Regions from separate parts of the Nocardia arthritidis genome, predicted to be linked through region 2. Evidence: riboswitches for the same ligand, from Rfam matches in the RefSeq annotation. Region 2 holds a riboswitch; each other region holds the start of a gene.

Region 1 (9,859 bases), 1.1 Mb from region 2:
AGTAGCCGATCTGAATGGTGGCCAGGTAGCTCGACATCGGTTCGGGCTGTTCGTAGACCCAGGTGGTCTGGCTGGCCTTGGTCTGCTTGCCGACCAGGGTGCCGTTGGCCAGCGCGTAGTACGGCGAGTCGGTGGTGATCGAAATCCGGTAGCTGGCTTTGGAACTCGGATGGTCGTCGCAGGGGAACCAGGAGGCCGCGCCGTTGGGCTGGCTGGCCACCAGTGCGCCCTCGGTGAGTTCCTCCCAGCCGACCTCGCCCCACGGGCCGCGCACCGGTTTGGGCGTGCCCGCGTACTGGACGGTGAGCACGAGCGCCCCGCCCGCCGGAACGCGCTGCTGCGGCGTGATCACCAGTTTGCCGTGCTGGTGAACGTATTTCGCGGCCTTGGCACCGTTGACGAACACCTTGGTCACGTTCAGCGACTGGGATAGATCGAGGGCGTAGCGCGGCCGGACAGCGGTGGTGACCGCGGTGATGGTGGCCTTGCCGGACAACCGATTGCTGGACACCCGGTAGCCGAGTTCGAGCTCGTAGCGGGAGACGCGGTAGCCGCGGTTGCCGTTCTGCGGAAGGTATTCGTCGATCGGCGGCTCGTAGAACTTGTCCGTCATCAAGCCGCCGATCCCGGACCCGTCGGGAACCAGGGCGCGATCGGGTTGCCCCACCAGCGGGTGGACGGGGGCACCGAATCGCCGCGCATGACGAGTGAGGCCGGGCCGATGGTGGCGCCCGCGCCGATACCGGCGGCGGGCAGCGCGACGCAGTGCGGCCCGAGGGTGGCGCCCGGGCCGAGGGTGACGGTGTCCATGGCCATGATGCGGTCGTGGAACAGATGGGTCTGCACCACACAGCCGCGTTCAACGGTCGCGCCGTCGCCGAGTGTCACCAGGTCCGCCTCCGGTAGCCAGTAGGACTCGCACCATACCCCGCGGCCGATCTTGGCGCCGAGTCCGCGCAGCCACAGGTTGAGCAGCGGGGTGCCGGTCGCGGCCCGCGCGAACCACGGTGCGGCAACGGTTTCCACGAAGGTGTCGGCAACCTCGTTGCGCCACACGAAGGAACTCCACAGCGGATGTTCCTCGGCGCCGATCCGCCCGACCAGCAACCATTTCGCGAGTACCGAACTCGCGCCGGCGAGCGCTCCCGCGACCATCAGGACGAGCCCGGACAGCAATCCGGCGGTGAGATAGCCGAATTCGTGTGCGAGCGCGGCGAGCGCGAAAAGCATGCCGAGCCCGATGGCGAAGGTCACCAGCACCGGGATCAACCGGCAGGTCTCCACGATGCCGCGCGCCACCCGCAGTCGCGGCGGTGGGTCGAAAGTTCTTGCCACATCCGCGGTTTCCGAGGCGCGACGCAGTTTGACCGGCGGGCTGCCGAGCCAGGACGATCCGGCCTTGGCCTTCGACGGCGCCGCCGAAAGCACCGCGACCAGACCGTTTTTCGGCACCCGGCGCCCGGGTGCGGTCATACCGGAATTGCCGAGGAATGCGCGCTTGCCGACCTTCGCCTCGCCGATTCGCAGCCAACCGCCGCCGAGTTCGTAACTGGCGATCATGGTGTCGTCGGCGAGGAACGCGCCGTCGGCCACGACGGTGAATTTCGGCAGCAGCAGCACGGTGGATGCCTCGACGCTCTTGCCGATCTTCGCGCCGAGCAGCCGCAGCCACAGCGGGGTGAGCAGGCTGGCGTAGAGCGGGAAAAGGAAGGTGCGCGCGGAATCCAGCAGCCGCTCGGTGGACCAGGCCTGCCAGCCGATCCGGCTGCGCACCGGGTGGTAGCCCTCGCGCAGTCCGATGCTGAACAAGCGCACCGCGATGATGGTGGCCGCCGCGTATACGCCGAGGCTGAGCAGCGTCGCCACCGGCAGCATGGCGAAGGCGCGGCCGAGTCCGCCCGCGAGCGTTCGGGTGTCGCGGATGAACCAGGCGAGGAAGGCGCCGCCCGCGCCGAGCCCGAGGATGGGCATGGCGGCCAGCGCCATCGAGGTGATGCCGAAGATCAGCACCCAGTGCGCCGCCCGTGCCGGGGTTTCGTCGGGCCAACGGTGCTGTGCCCTACCGGTTTTGACGGCCGGTGAGCCGGCCCACTCCTGCTCCGGTTTGATCCGGCCGGAAACCGATGAGCCGGGCGCGATTTCGGCGTTCTTGCCGATTTTGGTGCCGGGCAACAGGATCGAGCGTGCGCCGATGACCGCGCCGGGACCGATGCTGATCCGGCCGAGATGTACCAGGTCGCCATCGATCCAGTAGCCGGACAGGTCGACCTCGGGTTCCACGCTGCAGCCGTCGCCGAGTTCCAGCATGCCGGTGACCGGCGGCAGGGTGTGCAGGTCGACACCCTTGCCGACCTTGGCGCCGAGCGCCCGCGCGAACGGCACCATCCACGGTGCGCCGGAAAGGTTTTCGGCGCCGCTGGCCTCGGATAGCCGGACGGCCGCCCATAGGCGCAGATGCACCGGACCGCCGCGCGGATACGTGCCCGGCTCGACGCCGTGCAGCAGCAGTCGCGAGCCCGCGACGCAGATCGCCATCCGTCCGGGCGGCGAGATGAACAGCGCGAAGGCGAGCAGCGTCCACCACCAGGACAAGTTCGGCAGCCAGGACAGCGCCCCCGACCAGTGCGCGATATTGCCGACGATGGCGAGCCAGGTCAGCCACTGCAGGCCGGTGAGGGTGGCCAACGGGATACCGGCCAGCACCTGAACGAGCTGTGCGCGCAACGGAGTCGGCTCGACGACCCGCTCGGTGACGACGAATGCGGGCTCGCTGTCCTCCAGCAGTTCCACCAGCGCGCCGAGCCGCGGATGGTCGTACACGTCGGCGACGGCGATCTGTGGATAGCGTTCGCGCAGCGCGGTGACCAATTGGGCGGCGGCGAGCGAACCGCCGCCGAGATCGAAGAAATCCACGTCGAGGCCGGTGATTTCGGCGCCGAGGATGGCGTCCCACTGGTCGGCGACCCAGCGGGCCGTGCCGGTGAGGTCGGAGTCGTCGGCGTCGGTGTCGGTGGGCAGCGGCCAGGGCAGCGCATTGCGGTCGACCTTGCCCGAGATGCGGGTCGGCAGTTCGGGAACCACTGCGAGCCTCGGCACCAACGGTGCCGGAAGTTGTTCGGCGAGTTGGGCTCTGGCCTTCTTCAGGTCGAAATCGGGGCCCGCGCCGGTGAGATAGCCGACCAGGATCTTGTTGCCCGCCTTGGTGGTCCGGATCGCCGCGGCCGCGCCGGTGACACCGGGCAGCAGCTGCAGCGCGTTATCGATCTCGCCCAGTTCGATGCGCCTGCCACCGATTTTGATCTGATCGTCGGCGCGGCCGAGGAAGACCAGACCGGCCCGCTCGTTGCGGACCAGATCGCCGCTGCGGTACGCCCGCTCCCAGCCGAGCGACGGTAGCGGGGCGTACTTTTCGGCATCCTTGTCCGGGTCGAGGTAGCGGGCCAGGCCTGCGCCGCCGATCACCAACTCCCCGGATGAGCCCTCCGCCACCGGATTTCCGGCCTGATCGATGACCGCGAGATCCCAGCCGTCCAGCGGCAGCCCGATCCGGATCGGCGAGCCGCCGTCCAGCCGGGCCGCGCATGCCACGACGGTAGCCTCGGTGGGGCCGTAGGTATTCCACACCTCGCGACTCGTATTCCGGTGTCCGGCAAGGCGTTCGGCCAGTTCCGGCGGTACCGCCTCGCCACCGAAGATGAGCAGCCGCACCGAATCCAGCGCCTCGGCGGGCCAGGTGGCGGCCAGCGTCGGCACGGTGGAGACGATGCTGATCTCCCTGCGCACCAGCCAGGGCCCCAGATCGGCTCCGGTGCGCACCAATTCGCGCGGCGCGGGCACCAGGCAGGCGCCGTTGCGCCAGGCCAGCCACATCTCCTCGCAGGAGGCGTCGAAGGCGACCGAGAGCCCGGCGAGCACCCGGTCGCCAGGGCCGATGGGGGCGTCGCGCAGGAAGAGCCCCGCCTCCGCGTCGACGAATGCGGCGGCGTTGCGATGAGTCACCGCAACGCCTTTCGGTGTTCCGGTGGACCCGGAGGTGAAGATGATCCAGGCGTCGTCGGCGGGTGTCGGCAGCGCGCTCCACTGCGAATCGGGTGCGGCGCGGCCCGCGCCCGCGATGGTGGTCTCGATGCCCGCCGCGGTGACTATCGCGGTGACCCTGGCCTCGCCGAAGACCAGCCGGGCCCGCTCCTCCGGATCGTCGGCGTCCACCGGGACGTAGGCCGCGCCCGCGTACAGGACGGCGAGGATGGTGATGTAGAGCTCGCGGTGGCCGGACGGCATGCGCACCCCGACCCGGTCGCCCGGCCGCACGCCGGCCGCGGTGAGCCGGGCGAGTGTCGCCTCGATCTCGATGACCAGCTCGAGGTAGGTGAGTGCGGCGCGGCCGTCGTCGATGGCCGGTGCGTCGGGATGGGTTTGCGCGGTGGCGGTCAGGATGTCGACGAGGGTGCGGGCGGGCGCCGCCAGCGCGGCGCGGCGCAGCGGATCCCGCGCCGGGGGCGCGGCCGCCGCCGGATCTGCCGAGTGCAGCATCACGTCCTGTCCACCTCTCATAGACCTGCCCGGTGCTCTATCCGTTGTTGCATGGTGGGGTTACCAGTCGGCAAACAGTGCGCCGACCAGGAATCAACGGTACTCGGGGCAATGGTCGTTTGCCGTTCACCGAGACTGAGGTCGCATTCGATAGCGCGCTAAGCCCGCGGTGGCACCTCGTCCTCGCCGATTGCCTTGAGCGCCAGGCGTAGCAGGGTGCGTCGCTCGTCCGCGTCCAGTCGGTGGAGCACCCGGTCGGTGGCCTGTTGGACCTGCTCGTCGACGCGGCGGCGCTCGGCGCGGCCCGCCGCGGTGATGGACAGGCAGTTCTTGCGGCGATCGCCCGGGTCGCGGGTGCGCACGACGAATCCGTCCTTCTCCAGGCCGTCGATGATGCGAACGACCTCGCTGCGATCGATCTGCAATGTGGTGGCTACCTGTTGCTGGGAGAGATCGGTGAACTCCTCGAGACAGACGAGCACCCAGTGTTCACGCAGTGACGCATCGATTTCGGCATGGACGGCCCGGTGCAGCTTGCCGAAGACGTAGGTCGGGAAGCGCAGCAGGCCGCGGGGGTGCAGCTGGTCGGCGGACATAAGGGGATTCTATCTATTGTTGGGCAGCAAGATTGTTGATAACCTCCGCAATTGTAGTTGCCTACGAATAGTGGAGGATCCATGTCGGATACCAGGACGGCGGCAGGGGCCGCCGTGCTTGCGCCCGAAACCATTCCGGCATCGGTGTGGAAGGTGGCGGGGGTTGTCGTCTTCGGTGCGTTGATGGGCATGCTCGACACCTCGCTCGTGAATGTCGGGCTCGGTACCATTGCTGCGAAACTAGGTGCGACGCTTGATGTTTCGCAGTGGATTGCCAGCGCCTACCTGCTCGCGCTCGCGGTCTCGCTGCCGCTGGTCGGCTGGCTCGGACGCCGGTTCGGGATGAGTAGGGTCTGGATCGGTGCGCTGATCGGTTTCAGCGTCACCTCCGGGCTGTGCGCGCTCGCGCCGAATATCGGCTGGCTCATCGCATTACGCATCGCACAGGGGCTGGCCGCCGGATTGCTGGTGCCCGCGGGACAGGCCATCATCGGGCAGGTCGCCGGACCGCACCGGCTGGGCCGGGTGATGAGCGTGGTGGGCGTCGCGGTGGTGGCGGCCCCGGCTGTCGGGCCGACCATCGGCGGCGTCATGTTGGCCCATTTGGCTTGGCAGTGGCTGTTTTTGATCAATATCCCATTCGGCATCGTCGCCTTCGTCCTCGCCATGCGCATGCTGCCCGCGAGTGAAAAGGCTGATGAAGTGGCGTCGTTCGATGCCATCGGGTTCACGCTGATCGGCGGCGGGTTGTCGCTGCTCGTGTACGGACTCGGCGAATTCGGCAGCCGCGGTGGGCTTTCCGCCTCACAGGTGTGGATTCCGCTGGTGGTCGGCGCGCTCGCGCTGGGCGGGTTCATCCTGCGCTCGGTGCGCGGTGTCGGCTCGCTGCTCGACCTGACGGTGTTCGGCAGCAGGGTATTCGGCGCGGCGAATGTCGCCAATCTGTTCGCGGGTGCGTCGCTGTTCGGCTCGATGCTGTTGCTGCCGTTGTACTTTCAGCTGCTACATGGGCAAGGCATTGTGGCGACCGGTCTTTCGCTGTTCACCTTCGGGCTGGGCGGCATCATCGCGCTGCCGATCGCGGGCAGGCTCACCGATCGGTACGGCGGCGGTGTCGTCGCGGTCGCGGGCAATGTGCTGAATCTGCTGGCGACGCTGCCGTTCGCGATCGGGGACGCCACCATGAGCCTGGTGCTGGTGCAGGTGTTGCTGCTCATTCGCGGAATTGCCACCGGCCTGACCGGAATGCCGGTGACCACCGCGGCGTACGCGGCGGTGCGCAGGGATCAGTTGCCGGATGCGGCGTCGGTGGTGAATATCACGCAGCGGGTGGGCGGTTCGATCGGCTCCGCGCTGTTCGCGGTGGTGCTCTACCGGGCTGGTACCTCGGTGGCGACCGGATTCCAGCATGCGTTCTGGTGGCTGACCGGTGCGCTGGTGGTCGCGCTCATCGCATCTATCATCCTGTGGCGCACGGAGATCGGTAGTCGACGCTGATCGTCAGGCCAGCGCGGACGCCGCGGTGCCGATGCCGAGTACGGCGAGGACGCCCGCGGCGATCTGCTCGAGCCGGTCGCGCACGGAAGGGCGGCGCAGCAGCGCGACCGCGGTCGCGGCGGCCAGCGCGAGCAGCACCTGCTCCGTCGCCGCGACGGAACATTCGATCGCCCCGAGTGCCAGGGTGTTGCCGAAGGTCACTTCGGTCAGGAACTGCGGCAGCACCGCGAGGTAGAAGAGCCCGACCTTCGGGTTGAGCATGCACGAGAGCACCCCGGCGACGAAGGCGCCGCGCACCGTTGGCGGACGGCTCGGCCGCGCGGTGCCGTTCGTATCCGATTCCGAAGTGTCCGAGGCGAATTCGGCTTGCCGATACGATCGTTGCCGCCGCTGGGCCAGCAGTGCTCGAATGCCCAGATACAGCAGGTAGATTCCGCCGATCACCTTCAGCGCCCGGTAGGCCGTCGCGGATTCCTCGAGCAGCGTCGCGACACCCGCCGCGACGACGACGGCCCACAGCATCCCGCCGAGTGCGGAGCCGAGCGCGGCGGCAATGCCGGGACGTGCGCTGACGATCGAAAAGCGCAGCACCAGAAAGGAATCCGGGCCGGGGACGATCGAGAGCAGGATGCATACGCCGATAAATCCGGCCAGCAGCGAAACGGTCACCCCTCGATGTCACTCCAGAACGTCCGATTTGGCAACGGAGTAACGGGGTTGACAGCCGCCGTAGGCGTCTGCCAATCTCTGAATCAGGTCATGAGTGCCAGCGCAAAGCCCCGGCTTGCTGGCCGGCAACCCTCCTCCGCGGTGGGGTGCTCCGGGTGACGACCGGGCCGCAGCCCGACCGGGCGCGGCAAGCGCGGACTCGTCGATTCCCGATTGCGAGTCCCTGAACCGATGGGATGACGTCAATGACCGCTGTGATCGATCCGAGCTGTGCCCCGCTGGCCCAGGTGTCCGGCTCCGAGCTCCGCGTTCCGCTGGTGCAGGGCGGGACCACCACGTACGCCAACTTCGACTACGCCGCGAGCGCCCCGGCATTGGCGCAGGTGACGGCGCGAATCGAGCAGCTGCTGCCGTTCTACGCGAGCGTGCACCGCGGCGCGGGCTACGCCTCCCGCATCTCGACCGAATGCTATGAGGCGGCCCGTGGCTCGGTGTCCCGCTTCCTGGACACCGCCGACGACCAGGTGGTGGTGTTCACCCGCAATACGACCGATTCGCTGAACCTGCTGGCCTCCTGCGTACCGGGCGACACGGTAGTGCTGGATATCGAACATCACGCCAATTTCCTGCCGTGGACCCGGCACGGCAGGCGGGTGGTTCAGGCCGCCGACACCGTCGAGGAGACCGTGCGGCGCATCGTCGGCGAATTGTGCAGCAAGCCCGCGGCATTGCTGGCCGTCACCGGCGCATCCAATGTCACCGGCGAGGTGCTGCCGCTGGAGCGGTTGGCCGCCATCGCGCACCAGTGCGGCGCGCGGATACTCGTCGATGCCGCCCAGCTCGCGCCGCACCGTCGAATCAGCTTGCGCGACAGTGGAATCGACTACCTGGCCTTTTCCGGGCACAAGCTGTACGCCCCGTTCGGGGCCGGGGTGCTGGTGGGCAGGCGCGATTGGCTCGATGCCGCACAGCCGTATCTGGCCGGTGGCGGCGCGGTGCGCGAGGTGACCACGGAGACGGCCGAATGGGCGCCCGCACCGCAGCGGCACGAGGCCGGTTCGCCGAATGTGCTCGGCGCCGCCGCGCTGGCCGCCGCCTGTGACGCGCTCTGTGCCATCGATGCCGACGCGCTCGCCGCCCACGAACATCGACTCGCCGACCGGCTGCGCGACGGGCTCGCCGCCATTCCCGGTGTGCGGTTGCTGAATATCTGGGCCGACAGCACCGAGAGCGTCGGCATCGTCGCGTTCACCGTCGACGGCTTCGTGCCCGGTCACGTCGCCGCGTATCTTTCGGCCGAATACGGTATCGGCGTGCGCGACGGTCGCTTCTGCGCCCATCCGCTGCTCGCCCGCCTCGGCCTGGACGGCGCGTTGCGCGCCAGCATCGGGCTCGGCACCACCGCCGCCGATGTCGACCGGCTGATCGGCGCGATCGCCGCGCTGGTCGAATCCGGCACCACCTGGAATTACGCGACCACCAACGGCCTGTGGAATCCCACGCCGGAGACCCGTCCGTTCGATACCGACAGCGCGGACGGCGCCGCGCCCTGCCTGGTCGGCTGAGCCGAATTCCTCAGTTGCCCAACGGAGTCGGCCGGTAGTAACGGCCGTTGTAATAGAGCAGCGGTGCCGCGGCGGGCTTTTCGTCGGTGTTGTCGTGCACCCGGGTGACCAGACCGACGACGAAGGTGTGATCCCCGATCGGGATGAGTTGCGCGACGGTGGCGCGCACCCAGATCGGGGTGCCGTGCAGCACCGGCTCACCGGTTTCCAGACTGGTCCACAGCGAGCTGTCGGTGAAGCGCTCCTCGGCGGTCCTGGCGAAACGCTGCGCCAGATGCCGTTGATGCTCGCCCAGGAAATGGATGACGACCGATTCGGCCGAACGCATCGCTTCGATGCTCGACGACGTGTGCGCGATATTGAACGAGACGAGCGGTGGCTCCAGCGATAGCGAGGCGAACGACGTCGCGGTGAAGCCGATCGGGCCGCCGGGCGAGGTGAGGGTGACAACGGTGACCCCGGCCGGATAGTGCCGCATCGATGCCCGGTATTGCTCGGCGGTGATACCGCTCAGATCATCGGGGATCGGCGGTATGTGGATGCCCGTATCGGGCGGCGGTGCATCGTTCACATGACGAAACTACGCCCGGCCGGGTCGATCGGTTCGGAACACGGCCTGGCCTGTGATTCAGTCCACGTCGATCGGCAGGCCCGCGGTGATCCGGACCAGTTCGTGAAAGGACGTGCGGAACACGGTATTCGGATGTCCGGCCGCGGCCCACACCTCGCGATGCCTTGATAGCTCGTTATCCACCCACGTAGGCAGGTTGGTGGGATGGCCGACGGGGGCGACGCCGCCGATCGGCTGCCCGGTGACCTCCTGCACCATCTCGGCGGGCGCCCGTTTCAACGTGCCTTCTAGGCGTTTTCCGGTGTTGTCCAGATCCACCTGGTGCGCACCGGAAACCAGTAGCAGCACCGGATCCTCGTCGAGCAGGAATACCAGTGATTTGGTGATGGCCCCGACCTCGATCCCCAGCGCACGCGCGGCATCCGCCG
Region 2 (9,859 bases):
TTCGGCGCTGCCGACGATCGATATGACCTATGCCGCGATGGCCGCGCCGCTGGAGATGCAGGACGCGTATGCCGCTGCGCTGGAAGGGATTCCGGCATATCTGTGCACGCACGGCATGGATCCGGTCGGCATCGTCGCACTGCGTGAGGCGCTGGCCCGCCGCTACACCGAGCGCGGCCTGCCCACCGAACCCGACCAGATCCTGGTCACCCTCGGCGCACAGCACGGCCTGCGGCTGCTGCTGAACGTGCTGGCCTCGCCCGCGGCCAGAGTGCTGATCGATCACCCGACGTATCCGAATGCCATCGAGGCCATCCGTGATGTCGGCGCACGGCCGATTCCGGTCCCGGTGCGCCCCGAACTGCCCGGCTCGGGCTGGGATCTCGACGGAATCCGCAGTGCCGCAAGGCAAACGGCGGCGACGCTGGCCTATCTGGTGCCCGACTACAACAACCCGACGGGGCTGTTGATGAACAACGAGGATCGCGCCGAGCTGGCGGCGATCGCCCGGGAGACCAGGATGACCGTCGTGATCGACGAATCCATGGTCGACCTGCGGCTCACCGCTGCCGAGCCGCCGTTGCCGGTGGCCGCGTTCGCGAAGGGCAGTGAGATCGTCACCATCGGGTCGGCCTCCAAATCGTTCTGGGGTGGTCTGCGCGTCGGCTGGATTCGCACCAATCAGGCGCTGATCACCAAGCTGCTCGGCATCCGTTCGACCGTCGACCTCGGCACACCGGTGATGGATCAGCTCGCCGTCGGATATCTGCTCGAACATGCCGAAACCATCCTCGACCGCCGTCGCGGCCAGTTGCGTTCGCAGCGTGCCGCACTGCTGTCCGCCCTGGCCGAAGAACTTCCGGATTGGCGGGTCACCGACACCGCGGGCGGGATGTCCGTGTGGGCCCAGCTTCCGGCGCCGGTCTCGACGGCGCTCGCCGCGACCGCCCCGAATCACGGCATATTGCTCGCCGCCGGACCGCGTTTCGGCGTTCAGGGCGCGTTCGAACGCTTCCTCCGCCTGCCCTTCACCCACCAGGAGCACGATCTGCGCCTGGCCGTGAAGGCCATCGCCGCGGCATACGAGGCGCTGACGCCGCGCGCCGCCGACCCGCTGAACCCGCTCACCTGTTACTGATCGTCGCGGCGAAAAGCGCGGTGCCGCAGGCTGTTCGGCCGATTCAGCGGGGGCCGAAGCCGTGCAGCAGCGTCTCGATGACGCGGCCCGCGAGCGCATCCGGATCGCTGGTGGGTTCGGCCGCGCCGTGCACGGTTTCGGCGATGAGGGCCAAGTAGACGCGCCGGACCCAGTCGAGATCGGCGTCCGGGGCGATGGCACCGGATTCTTGGGCGCGGGTCAGGACCACATCGCATTTGGCGAAGACGTCCGCCTGTAGCGCGACGACTTCGCGGTCGGCCGGATCGGCCTGGTCGAGGGCGAATTTCGCGCCGTACTTGATCTCGATGACGTTGGCCGTCGCCTGGTGCAGGGCGACCAGCGGCGGCGCGGTATTCGGACGGGCCGCGTCGACGGCGGCGACGATGCGTTGCCAGCTGTTGCGGCTCATGGTGCGCAACAGGTCGTCGCGATTGGCGAAGCGGCGGTGCACGGTCGTGCGCGCGACGCCCGCGGCTTCGGCGATCTGTTCCAGTGTGGCACTTGGATTTTGGCCGAGCACGCGTTCGGCGGCGGCCAGGATGGTCCGAACGGTGCGCTCGGCATCCGCGCGCATGGGGCGGGTTGAGGTGCGTGTCATGGGCTCCTCGCCTTCGGTTGACTCGACTAGATAGTACATGTGAGCTGCTATTTCTTGCATATCTGCAACATTGATGTTGCAGTTCTAAAATTTATAGCTACTCTGATGTAGCACTAGTTCGAAGGAGTTGACTATGACCCAGTCCACGAAGACCGCGCTCGTCACCGGCGCCTCGTCGGGTATCGGCGCCGAATTCGCCGCCGCGCTCGTCGCTCGCGGCGATGCGGTAATACTCGTCGCCCGCTCGGCGGATCGGCTGGAAGCTGTTGCGGCCCAACTACGCAGTCGATACCACGGCGAAGTTCACGTGATCGCCCAGGACCTGACCGAGCCGGACGCCGCCGAGCGCATCGCGAATGAACTTGCCGCGCGGTCGATTTCGATCGACATTCTGGTCAACAGCGCGGGTTTCGGCAGCGCGGGCCGGTTCGAGGAGCTGTCCGCCGATGGCGAGCAAGCTCAGTTGATGGTGAATGTCGTTGCGCTGGCGGCACTTACCCGCCGCCTGGTGCCCGGCATGCTCACCAGGGGTGCCGGCGAGATCATCAATGTGGCCTCGACAGCCGCATTCCAGCCCGCGCCGTATTTCGCGACCTACGCCGCGGGAAAGGCTTTCGTCCTCAATTTCAGCCTCGCCCTGTGGAGTGAATACCGCGGTCGCGGCATCAAGGTGCTCGCGGTGTGCCCCGGACCGACCGAAACGGCCTTCTTCGATGTGGTCGGTACCCGTGACGCGGCGATCGGTGGCCGCATCGGCACCGCGGCCCAGGTTGTCTCGGCCTCTCTGCGTGCACTGGAACGTGACAGGGGGTATGTCGTTCCCGGATTTCAGAATTTCGCTTCGGCCCATCTGATGCCGCGCCGCCCGCGCGCCATGGTCGCCCGGATCGCCAAACAGATCACCAGGGGCGTTGCCGACGCGGCGACTCGGGCGGCATGAAAATCGTTGGAGGCGCGGTGAATTCGCGCCTCCAACGAATTGTCAATCGGCCCAGATCGATTCGATCGGCGTCGCCTCGTTCGGCGGCGGGGTCGGCGTGCCTGCCGGGGTGCGGGAGAATCGCGGCGCCGGGGCATGCTGTACCACGCCGTCGATTTCGATGAGTCCGGTGCGTGCGACGATATGCGGGTTTCGTTCCGCCTCGGTGAAGGTCAGCACCGGGGTGGTGCACGCGTCGGTGCCGTCGAAGATCGCGGTCCACTCGTCGCGGGTCTTCGTCTTGAACTTCTCGGTGAACAGTTTCTTCAGCTGTTCCTGACCGTTCGGGTCGATCTGCATGGGCAGGCCATCGGGGTCTATCTCCAAGCCGCGCAACAGTTCCGCGTAGAACTGCGGTTCGATCGCGCCGACCGCCATGTACTTGCCGTCGGCGGTTTCGTAGGTGTCGTAGAAGGCCATACCGGTGTCGAGCAGGTTGGCACCGCGCTCGTCGGACCACAGGCCCATTCCGCGCATACCCCAGATCATGTGCGAAAGGGCAAGTGCCCCATCGATCATCGCGGCATCGATGACCTGACCCTTGCCGGAGGTCTGTCGTTCGACCAGCGCGGCGAGGATGCCGAACACCAGGAACATCGAGCCGCCACCGAAGTCGCCCACCATATTCAGCGGCGGTACGGGCCGTTCGCCCTTGTGCCCGATCGCATTCAGCACGCCGGTGAGCGAAATGTAGTTGATGTCATGGCCCGCGCGGTCGGCCAGCGGACCGGACTGACCCCAACCGGTCATCCGCCCGTACACCAGGCGCGGGTTGCGGGCCAGCGCTTCGTCGGGGCCGAGGCCCATCCGTTCGGTGACGCCGGGCCGGAAGCCTTCGATCAGCACGTCGGCCTTCGCGATGAGCCCGAGCACCCGCTCGATATCGGCCGGATCCTTCAGATTGGCCTCGACGATGGTGCGGCCCCGCCACTGCGGACGTTCCATGAAGCCCGGCAGCAGATTCGGCCGCTGCACCCGGACCACGTCGGCGCCGAGGTCGGCGAGCAGCAGCGCCGCATGCGGTCCGGGTCCGATTCCGGCCAGCTCGACTACCCTGATGCCCGCCAGCGGGCCCTGTCTGGTGGATGGAGTTGTCACGCCCTACCTCGGTTCGTCGTCGATCCAGCGCACCGCGCCCGGCGGTGTATTGACAGTATGACAATAACGCCGTCGCCGCCTCTTGGAACCTGTCTGGGTCGCGAGATCGCTCGACCGCCCCGAACCCGTGCCCGACGGTAGGCTGATGCGCGCTAGAGGGAGTACCGGATCTGCTGTCCCACAAGGATTTTGCTCAGGTCCAGCTAGGGAGGGTTTCATGCGATCCAGGCTCGTGCCCGCCTTCGTCGCGGCGGTCGTCCTCGGCCTGTTCGCCGCGGCGTCGGCGTATATCCGGATCTGTACCAGAGCGTTCCGATCGGCGGCCGCGGTGCACGGACCCGGCAGCTGGTACGACCGACGCTGACCGGATCAGTCGATGGCCCGGAACGGAATCGTATCGGCCGCTTCGGGTTTGGGCAGTTCGTCGCGGCGCAGCGGCAGCGTCGGCTGGTAGGCACCCGGCAGCGGTAGCGTCGGCTCCGGGTCGGCGGGTGTCGGCCGTTCCCGCGCGGGCAGCCGATAGAACTCGCGCGCGTTGTCCTCCAGCACCGCGTGCATATCGGTGCCCACCACATCGCAGATCAGGTCGATATCGGCATCCCGGAACGGACGGCCCGCCCGGGTGCCGGGTAGATCGGTGCCGAACATCAGCGCCCCTGGATTCACCGCATGGATCCGGCGCAGCGTATCCGCGACGTTCATCGACACCCGCCCGAAACCGGAGGCCTTCACCCGCGCGCCCTGATCGACCAGATCGAGCAGGTAGTCCAGGCAGGCATCCGACATGCCGAGATGGTCGACGCAGAACACCGGCAGCTTCGAGATCACCGGCTGCAGCGAGGCCAGCATCTGCCCGTCGATGTACACCTCGACATGCCAGCCGACCAGGTCGTGTGCCCGCAGCGCCTGCAGCGTCATCTCGGTGATGTCGGCGGCGGCGCGCTTGAGGTTGAAGCGCAAGGCGCGCACGCCGATCCGGTCCAGCTCGACGATCTCGGAATCGGTGGCGTCGAGATCGAGCGCGATCACCCCGACCCAGCCTTCACCCAGCTCCGCGAGCGCGGCCTTCATGAAGGTCTGGTCGGTGCCCTGGAAGGATCCGCTGACCACGGCTCCACCCGCGATATCGAAGCGCGACATGCGCTTTCGATAGTCGGCGATGGTGTAGGGCTTCGGCAGGTAGCCCTCGTTCTCGACCAGCGGGAACCGCGGATCGATGATGTGGACATGGGCATCGAACACCTGTACAGAATGCCTCAGTACCGGATTTTCCGCTGCGAAGATCGCCAGTTGAGCGCGGCCCTAAACCTTGTGGGGTTCGCTGGCCCGCAGCATGTCCTCGCGCTCGACCACCTTCACCCGCTCGCGGCCCTCGGGTTCGCCGAGCGCGCGCTCGTGCGCGTCGAGGCGGTACCAGCCGTCCCAGGTGGTGAACGGAATCCCCTTGCCCTCCAGGAATTCCACCACTGCCTCCGGGTCGGGCTTCGCGGCCGGGGTGAAGTTCGGGCTGTCGTCCAGCAGGCAGGCGACGGTCTCGTTGGCATCGCCCTTGGTGTGCCCGATCAGGCCGACCGGACCGCGCTTGATCCAGCCGGTGACGTAGGTGGCGGACAGGTATCGCGCCGCGCCGTCGGCGTTCTCGTCGAGCAGCACCCGGCCCGCCTCATTGGGCACGGTGCCCGCCTGCTCGTCGAACGGCAGGTTGGTGATGTTCTGCGACAGGTAGCCGACCGCGCGGTACACGGCCTGCACGTCCCACTCCCGGAATTCGCCGGTGCCCTTGACGTTTCCGGTGCCGTCGAGCTGGGTGCGCTCGGTGCGCAGGCCGACGACCTTGCCGTCCGCGCCCAGCACCTCGGCGGGAGATTCGAAGAAGTGCAGGAAAAGCTTGTGCGGCCGGTCGCCCTGGTCGCGAATCGCCCACTGCTCCAAGGTGTTCGCCACCATGTCGACCTGCTTGGAGTGACGGCGCGCCGCCTCGGAGCCCTCGTCGTAATCGATGTCCTCGGGATCGACGATGACCTCGATGGTGGGCGAGTGGTCCAGCTCGCGTAGTTCGAGTGGGGTGAACTTGGCCTGCGCCGGACCGCGGCGACCGAAGACGTGCACCTCGACGGCCTTGTTCGCCCGCAGGCCCGCGTACACGTTCGGTGGGATCTCGGTGGGCAGCAGTTCGTCACCGGTTTTGGCGAGCACCCTGGCCACATCCAGCGCGACATTGCCGACGCCGAGCACCGCGACCTTCTCCGCGTCCAGCGGCCAGGTGCGCGGTACGTCCGGGTGGCCGTCGTACCAGGAGACGAAATCGGCCGCGCCGAAGCTGCCGTCGAGTTCGATACCGGGGATGTCGAGCGCGCGGTCGGCATTGGCGCCGGTGGAGAAGATCACCGCGTCGTAGTAGACGCGCAGATCGTCGAGGGTGATGTCGACGCCGTAGTCGATATTGCCGAGCAGCCGGACCTGCGGCTTGTCCAGCACCTTGTGCAGCGCGGTGATGATGCCCTTGATGCGCGGGTGATCGGGTGCGACGCCGTAGCGGATCAGGCCGAACGGGGCGGGCATGCGCTCGAACAGATCGATGGACACGTCCGCATCGGATTTCATCAGCGCGTCGGCGGCGTAGATTCCGGCCGGTCCGGCGCCAACGATCGCAATGCGGAGTGGGCGTGGCCCTACACTCTGTTCGGTCATCTTTTACGCGCACCTTATGGTCGAAATTACTGATGGCGTCGGTTCTAGCCCTCTAATAATTAGCTTAGGCTAACTTGACGCGTCCCCTGCGACTGTCCTGTCGTTCGGCTATGACCGCAGGACGCAGTCTCGCGATTCTATCGGTGCCGGGTATACCCGGTGACGGCCGGTCGATGCGCCGGACGGATGCCATAGGAGTTCGCGATCGCGGTCGGGCATGCGGACGAGGCTGGTCGCCGCTCGGCGCGGCCCGATGTCCAGCGGGTTGCCGTCGCGGCCGTCGCGCGCCGGGGCCGCCGCCGGAATTCGGTACCCCACCAGGGATGATCGGACCATGACCGACAAGCAGCCCGCGGCCGACGACGGCGAAGTGATCGAGATCGACCAGACCGACCGCCGGTCCCTGTGGCCGTTCATCGCGGCCGCCTGCTTCGCCGCCGTCGTGCTCGTCGCGATCGTGCTCGGCGGGCTGCTCTCGCCCGCTGAGAAAAATGTCACAACCGCGGACCGGGTCGCGGGTTCGGTGCGCGATTTCGTCAGCGGCGTCAACAACACCGACAGCCCGGCCGCGCCCGGCAGCGTCTGCCAGGGCTTCGATCCGAAGCGTTCGCCGCTCGCGGATCGGCCGAGCGGAAAGACGGTGGAGATCACCAAGATCGAGAATCCGATCGCGGACGGCGACCGGGCCAAGGCGGACGTCACGGTCAAAATCGACGGCAACGAGCGGACGACGACCTGGAACCTGACCCGCTCCGGGGATCGATGGCTGGTTTGCGATTGACACGGTGGCCATTCGTTGGCCATCTTTAGTTGAAGGTCATGAGAACCAGCGTCAAGCCCCGGCTCTGCTGGTCGGCAACCCTCCTCCGCGGTGGGGTGCTCCGGGTGACGACCTGGCCGCGCGCCGAACCCGGGCGCGGCAAGTGCGGATTCCGAGGAGGTCCACATGAGTTACGCCGGTGACATCACCCCGCGGCAGGCGTGGGAAATATTGCGGGAAAATCCGGAGGCAGTCCTGGTGGACGTGCGCACCGAGGCCGAGTGGAAATTCGTCGGGGTGCCCGACACCAGTTCGATCGACCGGCCGACGGTGCTCGTCGAATGGGTCGACAGCCGCGGCGCCCGGAATCCGGAATTCGCCGAGGAACTCAACAAGGCGCTGGCAGGCCGCGGCGCGGACGCCCCCGTCGTATTCATCTGTCGCTCCGGGCAGCGTTCCGCGAACGCTGCACGGGTCGCCACCTCGCTCGGCATCGAACCCTCGTACAACGTGCTGGAGGGTTTCGAGGGCGGGCTGGACGCCGACGGGCACCGCGGCAGTGAAGGTTGGCGCGCGGCCGGACTTCCGTGGCGGCAGTCATGATCGCCGGGGTTGGCGCGCGGCCGGAGCTCTGCCCATCGGCGGCAGTCATGATCGCCCGGGTCGGCTGCCGATCGGCGGCAGTCGTGGTCGCCGGCGGTGTCGAGCCCGCTGGACAATCGGAGGCCTGCTGTCCGGCCGCTGACGAAGGGCGACGGTCATGATCACCGGCGGCGCATTCGACAAACCCCTGCCCGAAGGTGTCGGCCCCGCGACGCTCGGGGTGCGCGGCGGGGTGCGGCGGTCCGGCTTCGAGGAGACCGCCGAGGCGCTCTACCTGTCCTCCGGATTCGTCTACGACAGCGCGGAATCCGCGGAGGCCGCGTTCACCGGGGAGCGGGAGCATTTCGTCTACTCCCGTTACGGCAACCCGACGGTGGCCATGTTCGAGGAGCGGATCCGGCTGATCGACGGCGCCGAGGCGGCTTTCGCGACGGCCAGCGGTATGTCGGCCGTATTCACCGCGCTCGGAGCGCTTCTGGGCGCGGGCGACCGACTTGTGGCCGCGCGCAGCCTCTTCGGTTCCTGTTTCGTGGTGTGCAACGAGATCCTGCCGCGCTGGGGCGTCGAGACCGTCTTCGTCGACGGTGAGGACCTGGACCAGTGGGAGCAGGCGCTTTCGGTGCCCACCAAGGCGGTGTTCTTCGAGACGCCCGCCAACCCGATGCAGACGCTGGTGGATGTGCGGCGGGTGGTCGAGTTGGCCCATGCCGCGGGCGCGAAGGTGGTGCTGGACAACGTCTTTGCCACCCCGCTGCTGCAGCGCGGCTTCGAACTCGGCGCGGACGCGGTGGTCTACTCCGGCACCAAACATATCGACGGACAGGGCCGGGTGCTCGGCGGCGCCATCCTCGGCACCCAGGACTACATCGATGGTCCGGTGAAAACCCTTATGCGGCATACGGGTCCGTCGCTGAGCCCGTTCAACGCGTGGACGTTGCTCAAGGGTTTGGAGACCATGCCGCTGCGGGTGCGGCATTCCACCGATTCGGCGCTGCGGATCGCGCGCTTCCTCGAGGGACATCCCGCGGTGAGCTGGGTGCGTTACCCGTTCCTGGAATCGCATCCGCAATACGAATTGGCCACCAGCCAGATGAGCGGGGGCGGCACCGTCGTCACCTTCGAGCTCGCGGCCGGCGACGGTGAGGCGAAGAAGCGCGCGTTCGAGGTGCTGAACCGGCTGCGAATCGTCGATATCTCCAACAATCTCGGTGACTCGAAGACGTTGATCACGCATCCGGCCACCACCACCCACCGGGCGATGGGACCCGAGGGCCGGGCCACCATCGGCCTGTCCGACGGCGTGGTGCGCCTCTCCGTCGGATTGGAAGATGTCGAGGATCTGCTCGCCGACCTGGATCATGCGCTGAGTTAGATCCGCAACGTTAGAGGCGTGGGTTCCCTTGGGAGTCCACGCCTTTGGCGATTTTCAGGAGTTTTCGATATCCGCGAGGTGCGCGATATTGGCCTGATCGGCGGCGTCGGCGCTGGGCGCGGCGCCGAACCAGGCGTCCAGGATTTCGCGCAGCTCCGCGCTCGACGTCGAACGTAGGCTCAGCGCAAGGACATTCGCGTCGTTCCAGTTGCGCGCGCCCGCCGCGGTCGCGCCATCGGCGCAGAGGGCGGCTCGAATGCCGGACACCTTGTTGGCGGCGATCGATGCGCCGGTGCCGGTCCAACAGCAGACGATGGCCTGATCCGCGCGACCCTCGGCGACCTCGCGGGCCGCGGCCTCGCTCGCCCAGGCCCAGTCGTCGCGCTCGGTGGCGCTCAGCGCGCCGTGCAGCGTGGTCTCGTGACCTCGTTTCTCCAGTTCGGCGCTCAGTTCCGTCGCGACGCCGACGCGTTCGTCGGCGGCCACCGCTATTCGCATGCGTCCAGATTACGGGTTCGATTATTGACAGCATGCTGTCAAATATGACAGCATGCTGTCATGATGAAAACGGTGCACATGGCGGTATACGACACGCTCGC
Region 3 (9,859 bases), 2.0 Mb from region 2:
TGCCGTCCTCCGGGGTGAAGGTCAGGGTGACGGTGCCCGCCTGGTGCACCTTGAAGTCGGTGGCGCGGTACTGGTCGCCGAAGGCGTGGCGGCCGATGATGATCGGCTTGGTCCAGCCGGGAACCAGTCGCGGAACGTTGGAGATGATGATCGGCGCGCGGAAAATGGTGCCGCCGAGAATGTTGCGGACGGTGCCGTTCGGCGACTTCCACATCTTCTTGAGGCCGAATTCCTTGACCCGGGCCTCGTCCGGGGTGATGGTGGCGCACTTGACGCCGACGCCGTGCTGCTTGATGGCGTTGGCCGCGTCGATGGTGACCTGGTCGTCTGTCTTGTCGCGGTATTCGATACCGAGGTCGTAGTACTCGAGGTTCACGTCGAGATACGGGTGGATCAGCTTGTCCTTGATGAACTGCCAGATGATCCGAGTCATCTCGTCGCCGTCTAGTTCTACGACGGTGCCTTCAACCTTGATCTTGGACATGGATCTTCGTGTCCTCCTAGGATGGTGCCCTCATTGCACGGCCAGGCGAACACGCTTGTGAGCGGACCCCAGCTGTTCAACAGACAACGTATATGCCCCGCGTTGTCCGCGGGACGCGTGGTGCAAACAAGACAAGCGTACTGCTGCCGATGATCTCGGTGTGCGGGTGCCCCCACGAGTGACGGACACCACCCAGGCTACCGATTGGTACGCGGGACCGGCACCCGCGCGACCAGCAAGGACCCGTAAACGCGGCAATCCGCGTGCCGCATCGCACATTTCGATGCGGCACGCGAAACCGTGCGCTCAGACCCCGACCGCGACCAGTTGCTCGGCGTCGCCCTCGATCAGATTCCGCGGCCGGTCCCTGATCATCAGCGCGATGACCGGGATGGCGGCGACGAAGAATCCGGCGCCGATGTAGAACGCCACGTCGTAGCTGTGAATCGCGGCACGCGCGAACAGGTTGTCCAGCCCCTGATGCCCGGTCAGGTAACTCTTCTGCGCCTGCACCGCGATGGTGGTGAGCAGCGCGGTGCCGACCGCGCCGCCCACCTGCTGCCCGGCGTTCAGCAGCGCGCTCGCCACACCCGAATCCTTCGCCTCGACCTGGTGCCGTGGCCCAGCCCAGCGTCACCTGGAAGTATTGGCTTCCTCCCCGGCCCGAAGACCGGAGATTCCTACCAGGGTCACGCGACCCTCTCGGCGGGTTCCTGCTTCATCGGGCGGTGCCGCCATCACTGTCGGGCTTATCCGCTCTCCACAGGCGTTTAACCTCTCCGCCTGCCCGGCGGCGAGGATGTTCTTAGCAGCATTCAAATCGCGGTCGTGGGCGGCTCCGCACGTACACATCCAAGATCGAACACTCAACAACTTTGCTCCATTACGCGCCCCGCAGGTCGAACAAAGTTGAGTCGACGGATACCAGCGATTGATTCGGCTGAAATGCCGCCCGAACCTAGCAGCCTTGCTTTCCAACATTCGGATGAAGATCGACCAACCAGCATCGTTCACCGACTTGGCCAGACGAGTGCGCGCCAACCCCTTCACACACAAATCCTCGACATATACCGCTTGGTTTTCGCGGATGATCGCCGTGGACTGCTTGTGCGCGAAATCTCGGCGCGCATCAGCGACCTTAGCGTGCAGTTTGGCCATTCTGACGCGGGCTTTTGCCCGATTTTTGCTGCCCCTCTGTTTACGGGCCAGCGCCCGCTGTACTCGGCTAATTCTGCGTTCACAGTTACGCAAGGTTCGCGGGTTGTCGATCACATTTCCGTTCGACAAGACCGCGAATCGTATCAACCCCAAGTCGATACCAACTTCTGAGCTCGAAGTCGGCAACGGGGTTGTCACCATTTCTACTACGAAAGAGGCGAAGTACCGACCCGATGCGTCTTTGACTACCGTGACGGACGATGGAGCCGATGGCAGTTGCCTCGACCAGGCGACCCGTACGTCCCCGATCTTCGGCAGCCGAAGTTTGCCTCCGGCCGTGATGAGAAAGCGAGCATTGCGGGTGAATCGGATCGACTGCCGATTGTTTCGACGCGATCGGTATCGAGGGGCAGAGACACATGTGCCCTTACGTTTCCCTGCGAGGGAAGCAAAGAAGTTGCGGTACGCCGCGTTCAGATCCGCCAACGCCTGTTGAAGCACAACGCTCGACACATCGTTCAGCCATGCTCGATCCGGCCTCTTCTTCGCGAGGGTTAGCGCCTTCGACAACTCCTTGTCGGTCATGTGCCGCCCGGCTTCATAGGCATGCTTCCGGGCAGTCAATGCATCGTTGAATACAACTCGCGCGCAACCGAACGCTCGCGCCAAAGCAGCTTGCTGGCCCGAGGTTGGATAGAGGCGGAAGTTGTACCGCAGCACATCGCAATCATCACACAGAGGTCCGACAAGAAATCCGTTTCGTCAGTAGACACAGCCAATATCGTTGGCGCACAACGACAACTACGGCAGGTATAGCAAAGAGGACATCGTGCTCGCCACCGTCCTCGATTTCGGCACCGAGGTGGCCGAGGCCCTGCGCGGCCTGCCGGTCCGCGGCAACGAACTGGAATCGCTGTGCGAGGCGTTCCTACAGGTGGTCGACGCCGCGGCGGCCGGCGGCGGCCCTGTTCCGTTCGAGCAGTTCCAGCAGCTGCAGCGAATCATCCGCGACGCACCGTCGGTCGCCGCGCGGCAGCGCGAGATGTCCGACACGAAGAACGTCATGCTGGCCACCGCGCTCGCCGAGCGGCTCGGCACCACGCCGGACAGCATCACCGTCCGGCTCGTGCTGAACACCTGGCAAGTCATCGGCCAACTGTCCATGGAACAGTCCAACGAGGCGGTGCTCAACGGCGACCTGCAGGTCGCGGCCCGCGCCGCCCGCGACCGGCTCACCGAGACCTACAACGAATTCGTGCGCACGTGCGCGGGGGCGCGGTCGGTCGAATCGCTGTGACATAAACCATCGATTTCGATCGGCGCGCGTTCGCCGGTTACCATGTGCGTCAGGTCATGAGTACCAGCGCCAAGCCCCGGCTCGCTGGTCGGCAACCCTCCAGCTGCGGTGGGGTGCTCCGGGTGATGACCGGGCTCCCGAAAGTCGGGAAGCAAGCGCGCTGTCAGGAGGTCATCCCTATGTGTTGTCGCTGTCGTCTGCGCATCCCCCAAAGACCCCCTGGCACAACATCTTCGGAGTAGTCATGACCGTCATCGACCCCACCGCCTGGTCGTTCGAAACCAAGCAGATCCACGCGGGCCAGTCCCCCGAGGACACCACCGGCGCCCGCGCCCTGCCGATCTACCAGACCACCTCGTACGTCTTCCGCGACACCGATCACGCGGCCGCGCTGTTCGGGCTGAGCGAGCCGGGCAATATCTACACCCGCATCATGAATCCCACTCAGGACGCGGTCGAGCAGCGCATCGCGGCGCTGGAGGGCGGCGTCGCCGCGCTGCTGCTGGCGTCCGGACAGGCCGCGGAGACCTACGCGATCCTGAACCTGGCCGGGGCGGGCGATCACATCGTGTCCAGCCCGCACCTCTACGGCGGCACCTACAACCTCTTCCACTACTCGCTGCCCAAGCTCGGCATCGAGGTCTCGTTCGTCGACGACCCCGACGACCTGGCCCAGTGGCAGGCGGCGGTCCGGCCGAACACCAAGGCGCTCTACGGCGAAACGATCGCCAACCCGAGCAGTTCGGTGCTCGACATCCCCGGCATCGCGCAGGTCGCGCACGCCGCGGGGCTGCCGCTGATCGTCGACAACACGGTCGCGACCCCGTACCTGATCCAGCCGCTGGCGCACGGCGCCGACATCGTCGTGCACTCGGCGACCAAATACCTGGGCGGGCACGGCGCCGCCATCGCCGGCGTGATCGTCGACGGCGGCACCTTCGACTGGACGGTCCGCGACGCCGACGGCGCGCCCCGCTACCCCGGCTTCACCACCCCCGACCCGAGCTACCACGGCGTGGTCTTCGCCGATCTCGGCGCGCCCGCCTTCGCGCTCAAGGCCCGGGTGCAGCTGCTGCGCGATCTCGGTGCCGCGGTGTCGCCGTTCAACGCATTCCTGATCAGCCAGGGCCTCGAGACATTGAGCCTGCGGGTCGAACGGCATGTCGCGAACGCGAAGGCGGTCGCCGAATTCCTCTCGACCCACCCGGCGGTCGAGCGGGTCTTCTACGCGGGGCTGCCGAGCTCACCGTGGTATGAAATCGGCCGGAAGATTGCCCCTAAAGGTGTGGGGGCGATCGTCGCATTCGAGCTAAAAGGTGGCGTAGACGCAGGTAAGCGCTTCGTCGAGGCGCTCGTGCTGCATTCGCACGTGGCTAATATCGGTGATGTGCGATCTTTGGTCATTCATCCCGCGTCGACCACGCACTCGCAGTTGACGCCGGAGCAGCAGCTCGCCGCGGGCGTCACACCGGGCCTCGTGCGCCTGGCGGTGGGTATCGAAGGCATCGACGACATACTCGCCGACCTGCGCGCCGGTTTCACGGCGGCGACGACGTGACCGTGGAGATCGAACCGAGTGCGTTGCGCGTTTCGGGGGTGGCGCTGCCGCCCCCGAACGGGGAGCTCGGCATCATTCCGATCGGCGACGTACGCCTGGAGAGCGGTGTGGTGCTGCCGGATGTCCATCTGGCCGTGCAGCGCTGGGGCACGCTCTCGGCGGCACTGGACAACGTGGTACTGGTCGAGCACGCGCTCACCGGCGACTCGCACGTCGTCGGCTCGCCGGACGATATCCACCCGCTGCCGGGTTGGTGGGATGGCATGGTCGGTCCGGGCGCGCCGCTGGACACCGACGAATGGTGCGTCATCGCGACCAACGTGCTCGGCGGCTGTAAGGGCAGCACCGGGCCCTCCTCCCTGGCGCCGGACGGAAGGCCTTGGGGCGCAAGGTTTCCCGAGATCTCCATCCGCGACCAGGTGACCGCCGAGGCGCAGTTGTTCGATCTGCTCGGCATCTCCGGGCTGGCCGCCGTCGTCGGCGGTTCGATGGGCGGCATGCGGGTGCTGGAGTGGATGACCGGCGCGCCGTCGCGCGTCGGCGCGGCGCTGGTGCTCGCCGTCGGAGCCCGCGCCACCGCCGACCAAATCGGTACCCAGACAACGCAAATCGCGGCGATCAAGGCCGATCCGGACTGGCAGGGCGGCGACTACCACGACACCGATCGCGCCCCGATGACCGGCATGGGTCTGGCCCGCCGCATCGCGCACCTCACCTACCGCACCGAGGCCGAACTCGATCATCGCTTCGAGAACCGGGCGCAGGGCGCGGAGGATCCGTGGAACGGCGGCCGCTACGCGGTGCAGAGCTATCTGGAGCACCAGGCCGAAAAGCTTTGCAACCGTTTCGATCCCGCCACCTACGTACTGCTCACCGAGGCGATGAACCGGCACGACGTCGGGCGCGGCCGCGGCGGTATCGCCGCGGCGCTCGCGGCCACCCCCGTCCCGTGTGTCGTCGGCGGCGTCGACTCCGACCGCCTGTACCCGCTGCACACCCAGCAGGAACTGGCCGATCTACTACCGGGTTGCGAAGGGCTCGAGGTGGTCCACTCCCGCGACGGGCACGACGGATTCCTCACCGAGGCGGCGGCTGTCTCGAAACTCCTCACGGAGACAATGCGTTTGGCGCGGTTGCATCGGGGTGGCCGAAACGGCTGAGCGGCGGCCTGCCGAAGCTCAAGAGCCGGGCTGGATTTGGCCCGCCAACAGGCCGACGATGGACTGGACGAAGGCCTCCAGCCGTTCTCGCGGATAGGTTTCGGGATCGCTGACGGCCATGCGGCCCAGCATTTCGGCGACGGTGAGCAGCGAGTCGGTGACCAGTTCGGAATCCATTGCGGCCCAGCGGGGGTCGACGGCGAAACCCATGCGGACCAGCGCTTCGGCCTGGTCGAAGATGCCGGCGCGGGAGCTGCGGATGGCCTCGCGGAATTCGGCGGGCGCGCTGCCGGGACCGGCGAGGATGAGCCGCCAGCGGGTCGGATTCTCCAGTGCCACACCGACGAACGCCTCGACGGTGGCGGAGGCGGCGATGATCGGGTCGGCGCCCATCAGGTTCGTCGGCAGGGTTTCGGCGACCTGCTCGAGGCCGCGTTCGCGCTCCCGTTCCAGCAGGGCCGCAACCAATTCCGCGCGGGTCTTGAAGACGGTGTACAGCACCGGTTTTCCGACGCCCGCCTGCTGTGCGACCGCTTCCATGCTCAGCTCGTGCAATTCCATCCGGCCGAGGACTTCGAAGGCGGCGTCGAGGAGTTGGGCGCGACGCTGTTCGGGTGGCAGGCGTGGCGCGTAGCGCCGTCGCGGCCGGTCCGCCGCGCGTGATGTGGTCACCACCGATTCACCTCCCATCGCCCATCCTGTCAGCCGGGTTCCCGATAACAAATCCTACGCGACCGTTGTATTCATTACGGGTAATTGCTACGGTTGCGTTGTATTCGCTGTTTCGTTCGGCGACCGCTGCAAAGGAGCAGGTAGATGAGCTTCGATCCGACCACCCTCCGCCGGGACGACTACGGATTCTTCGGCCCGGACTCGCCGAGCTGGAAGATATGGACCGCGCCCACCGCGGTGATCGGGTTCCAGCGCGCGGTGGTCCTGGAACACTTCGATCCGTTCCTGACCGCGGCCGTCGCCGACTCGCGTGGCATCTACACAGATCCGCGCAGCCGCCTGGACAACACCTTCGCCTACTTCCTGCTCGTCGCGATCGCCGACGGCCGCACCGCGATCCAGGCCTCCGAACATCTGATGCGGGTGCACGCCAAGATGACCGGCATCGAACCGATCAGCGGCCAGCGCTACAGCGCCAACAGCCCGGAAACCCAGCTGTGGATCCACATCACCGGCTGGCATTCGGTGCTCAAGGCATACGAGGTGTTCGGCCCCGGGCCGCTGAGCCCCGAAGAGGAGAGCCGCTACTGGGCCGAATGCGCGATCGCCGCCGAATTGCAGACGTGCAAGCCGGAGGATGTGCCCCGCTCCCGGGACGAGGTTCGCGAGTATTTCGCGAAAGTCCGTCCGCGCCTTTGCAGTTCGGAGCGCGCCGAGGAGGGCATGCACCATCTGCTGTGGACGTCGCCGCGCAACGGCGCCGGGCTGAGCTACGCGCTCGGCAGCAGGCTGCTCTCGCTGGCTTCCGTTGCCACACTGCCGAAATGGATGCGCAAGCTGGGCCACTTCGACCGGCCCGGCATCGTCGATCTCGCGGTACGGATTCCGGCGCGGATCATCGTGTGGCTGTCCAGCCGGTTCAACTCGTTCGGGTTGATCAAGTCGGCGCCCTACATCGCGCCGATGGCTGGGCAGATCCTGGAACAGCACCTGAAGATGGAACCGCCGACGCGTCAGGAGACCATCACACCCGCGCAGGCGCGGCAGCTGTACGGAACGCACGGATCGCGCGCGGTATCCGCGGTGAGCTGAACCTCGTTGCGCGGCAATAGTTCTAGGACTCCGCCGCCGCGCGGCGAGCCGCCTCGATCTCGTTGATATTCGTCTCTATCCACTCGCGAAGGGCCGCGATGGGGACGCGCAGACCGTGGCCGAGCTCGGTGAGGGCGTATTCGACCCGCGGCGGTACGGTGGGATGCACTGTGCGCGTTACGAATCCGTCCACCTCCAACTGACGCAGCGTCTGCGTGAGCATCTTCTGCGATACGCCGTCGATGCGGCGATGCAGATCGGTATAGCGCATGACGCCCTCGGCGAGCGCGTCGACGATCAGCACCGTCCATTTGCCCGCGACGTGGTCGAGAATCTGGCGAGTGGGGCATTTTGGCCCGAAAGGCGCTGTCGGAGGCCGCTTTCGGACAATCCCAGCCGCTGGAGGCGCCGGTGGTGCTGGTCTTCGTCGCCGATCTGGCGGCATGGCAGGCGAGCAACTCCGATATCGCGGAGCTGGCCGGGCGCAACGGCGCATGGAACGCCGAATTCACCGCGCTGTTCGAATCGCGGGCGGAATTCCACGCGCTGCGCGAACGCGGCCTGCTCCGGGAGAACGCGGTGAAAAACGCCATGATCGCGGCCACCTACAGCATGCTCGCGGCCACCGGACTCGGACTGGCCTCGGCGCCGATGAACGGCTGGAATCCGGACCTGGTCAAACGGGCCATCGGCATCGGTGACCAGGCCGACCTGGCGATCGCGGTACTGGTTACCGTCGGCTACGGCGACCGCGTCCCGCCGCATCCCGGGCGCCGCCCACTGGCACGCACTGTGTTCACCGAGCGCTATGGTGCCTGAATCGCCTGCGGACCTTGGGTTTTCAGGCCACGCCGAGCGGGTTGACGGTGTAGGCGATCAGCACTATCGCGGTGCCCAGCAGGGTCAGCGCGCCGACATCGAACGGTTTGCTGCGCACCGCCAGCAAACCGACCCGGTCGGTGGGCAGGCAGAGCCGGAATGCGGCGGCGAGCAGCGTCGCGCCCCCGAAGAACAGCGCGCCGCGGCGCCACCGATCCGAGGCGACCAGGATCACCGCCAATACGATGACCACCGTCACCACCAGCATCGGCAGATGGCACCGCAGGAACTGCCGCCAGACAGGCGCACCCTTTTCGACGTCGGTCACCCCACGATTCTTGCAGACGCCGGTGTACGCCCGGGCTAGCGATGAACACATTGCCGAAGGAATCCAGGTCCTGCCGCCGATACCGGGCTACGGTTAGTGTGCGAATTGCCAGTTTCTTGCTGTGCGGTGCGCACCGATCGCGCATTCGCCGGATGACAGGCGGAGGTACTCGGCGACGGCCAGGTGCCCGGTTGAGTGAGGGTGAGGCGAATATGCGAACGATCCTGGTCGCGGCCGCGGCGGTGCTCGCGGTGGGTGGTCTGGTGGGCTGCAATGACAGCGGGACCACCGACGGCGGGAAGCCGACCGGTACCGCGAACACGACCGCCGCGGCATCCGCCGGTAACCGGACGACCGAAAACGCTGCCCCACAGAAGGTTTCGACCACCTTGCCGACCAAGAACGACGCGACCGTCGACGCCCGCGACTACCAGCAGGGCCAGGCGTTCTACTTCCAGTCGCCGAGCGGAAACATCCTGTGCGGGTTCAACGTTCAGGGCGGAGCGACGGTGGGCTGTCAGCTGGCGCAGGCCACGTCGGTCCCGCCGGAACTGGCCGACTGCGGCACCCGCCCCGACCGCGAGGTCGCCGCCGAAATCACCGGCACCACACCCAAATTCAGATGCCTCAATCAGGGCCTCTACGTAGGCCAGCCGCTAGACGGCGGCACAAAGGGCGGCGGCAAGGTCCTCCCCTACGACGCCACCATCATCGTCCGCGGCGCCGCATGCACCTCCCTACGCACCGGCGTCCGCTGCGACATAGGCGGCCACGGCTTCACCCTCGCCGCCGAAGCCCAATCCCTCTTCTGACCCACCCGGCCGGTCGACCGAGGCTGTCGGCGGTACTCGAAAACGTCCTGGTTAACTACCATCCGTGTTCCATTTGATGTTTCACGAGCCGGTGATTCCGCCGAATACCGGGAATGCGATTCGGTTGGTGGCGGGGACCGGGTGTGAGTTGCATCTGATCGAGCCGCTGGGGTTCGATCTGTCGGAGTCGAAGCTGCGCAGGGCCGGGTTGGACTATCACGACCTGGCCTCGGTGACGGTGCACGAAAGTCTCATTGCCGCTTGGGAAAAGCTGCGGCCGGAGCGGGTGTTCGCGTTCACGACGCAGGCCACGGTGCGGTACACCGATATCGCCTACCGGCCGGGGGACGTACTGCTGTTCGGAACCGAACCCACCGGGCTGCCGCGGCAGGTGCTCGACGACCCGCACATCACCGAGCAGCTGCGCATCCCGATGTTGCCGGGCCGTCGCTCGATGAACCTGTCGAATGCCGCCGCGG

Evidence for each region. Region 2 has a riboswitch for S-adenosylmethionine ahead of F5544_RS42865 (rhodanese-like domain-containing protein). Riboswitches for the same ligand answer to the same signal wherever they lie in the genome.
Region 1: it holds a riboswitch for S-adenosylmethionine, as region 2 does, so the genes downstream of both, F5544_RS02155 (aminotransferase class V-fold PLP-dependent enzyme) here and F5544_RS42865 (rhodanese-like domain-containing protein) in region 2, are expected to answer to the same signal.
Region 3: it holds a riboswitch for S-adenosylmethionine, as region 2 does, so the genes downstream of both, F5544_RS06155 (bifunctional o-acetylhomoserine/o-acetylserine sulfhydrylase) here and F5544_RS42865 (rhodanese-like domain-containing protein) in region 2, are expected to answer to the same signal.

What each region holds. Positions count from the first base shown of each region.
Region 1 is NZ_CP046172.1:458,286-468,144, forward strand. It holds gene F5544_RS02130 (M1 family metallopeptidase) at 1-613, opposite strand, end outside; gene F5544_RS02135 (Pls/PosA family non-ribosomal peptide synthetase) at 613-4,533, opposite strand; gene F5544_RS02140 (MarR family winged helix-turn-helix transcriptional regulator) at 4,692-5,129, opposite strand; gene F5544_RS02145 (DHA2 family efflux MFS transporter permease subunit) at 5,211-6,626, shown strand; gene F5544_RS02150 (LysE family translocator) at 6,630-7,295, opposite strand; SAM riboswitch class IV at 7,382-7,495, shown strand; gene F5544_RS02155 (aminotransferase class V-fold PLP-dependent enzyme) at 7,541-8,860, shown strand; gene F5544_RS02160 (flavin reductase family protein) at 8,871-9,338, opposite strand; gene F5544_RS02165 (YbaK/EbsC family protein) at 9,489-9,859, opposite strand, start outside.
Region 2 is NZ_CP046172.1:9,416,833-9,426,691, reverse strand. It holds gene F5544_RS42905 (PLP-dependent aminotransferase family protein) at 1-1,138, shown strand, start outside; gene F5544_RS42900 (TetR/AcrR family transcriptional regulator) at 1,182-1,757, opposite strand; gene F5544_RS42895 (SDR family NAD(P)-dependent oxidoreductase) at 1,891-2,697, shown strand; gene F5544_RS42890 (CaiB/BaiF CoA transferase family protein) at 2,740-3,834, opposite strand; gene F5544_RS42885 (hypothetical protein) at 4,052-4,198, shown strand; gene F5544_RS42880 (amidohydrolase family protein) at 4,204-5,076, opposite strand; gene F5544_RS42875 (FAD-dependent oxidoreductase) at 5,137-6,525, opposite strand; gene F5544_RS42870 (hypothetical protein) at 6,860-7,306, shown strand; SAM riboswitch class IV at 7,341-7,457, shown strand; gene F5544_RS42865 (rhodanese-like domain-containing protein) at 7,472-7,888, shown strand; gene F5544_RS42860 (O-succinylhomoserine sulfhydrylase) at 8,046-9,260, shown strand; gene F5544_RS42855 (RpiB/LacA/LacB family sugar-phosphate isomerase) at 9,315-9,758, opposite strand; gene F5544_RS42850 (DJ-1/PfpI family protein) at 9,822-9,859, shown strand, end outside.
Region 3 is NZ_CP046172.1:1,410,875-1,420,733, reverse strand. It holds gene F5544_RS06175 (NADP-dependent isocitrate dehydrogenase) at 1-484, opposite strand, end outside; gene F5544_RS06170 (hypothetical protein) at 791-1,072, opposite strand; gene F5544_RS06165 (RNA-guided endonuclease InsQ/TnpB family protein) at 1,118-2,362, opposite strand; gene F5544_RS06160 (hypothetical protein) at 2,427-2,939, shown strand; SAM riboswitch class IV at 2,992-3,103, shown strand; gene F5544_RS06155 (bifunctional o-acetylhomoserine/o-acetylserine sulfhydrylase) at 3,184-4,497, shown strand; gene metX (homoserine O-acetyltransferase MetX) at 4,494-5,657, shown strand; gene F5544_RS06145 (TetR/AcrR family transcriptional regulator) at 5,676-6,347, opposite strand; gene F5544_RS06140 (oxygenase MpaB family protein) at 6,474-7,421, shown strand; gene F5544_RS06135 (winged helix-turn-helix transcriptional regulator) at 7,444-7,866, opposite strand; gene F5544_RS06130 (nitroreductase family protein) at 7,773-8,240, shown strand; gene F5544_RS06125 (DUF3017 domain-containing protein) at 8,263-8,508, opposite strand; gene F5544_RS06120 (hypothetical protein) at 8,760-9,380, shown strand; gene F5544_RS06115 (tRNA (cytidine(34)-2'-O)-methyltransferase) at 9,445-9,859, shown strand, end outside.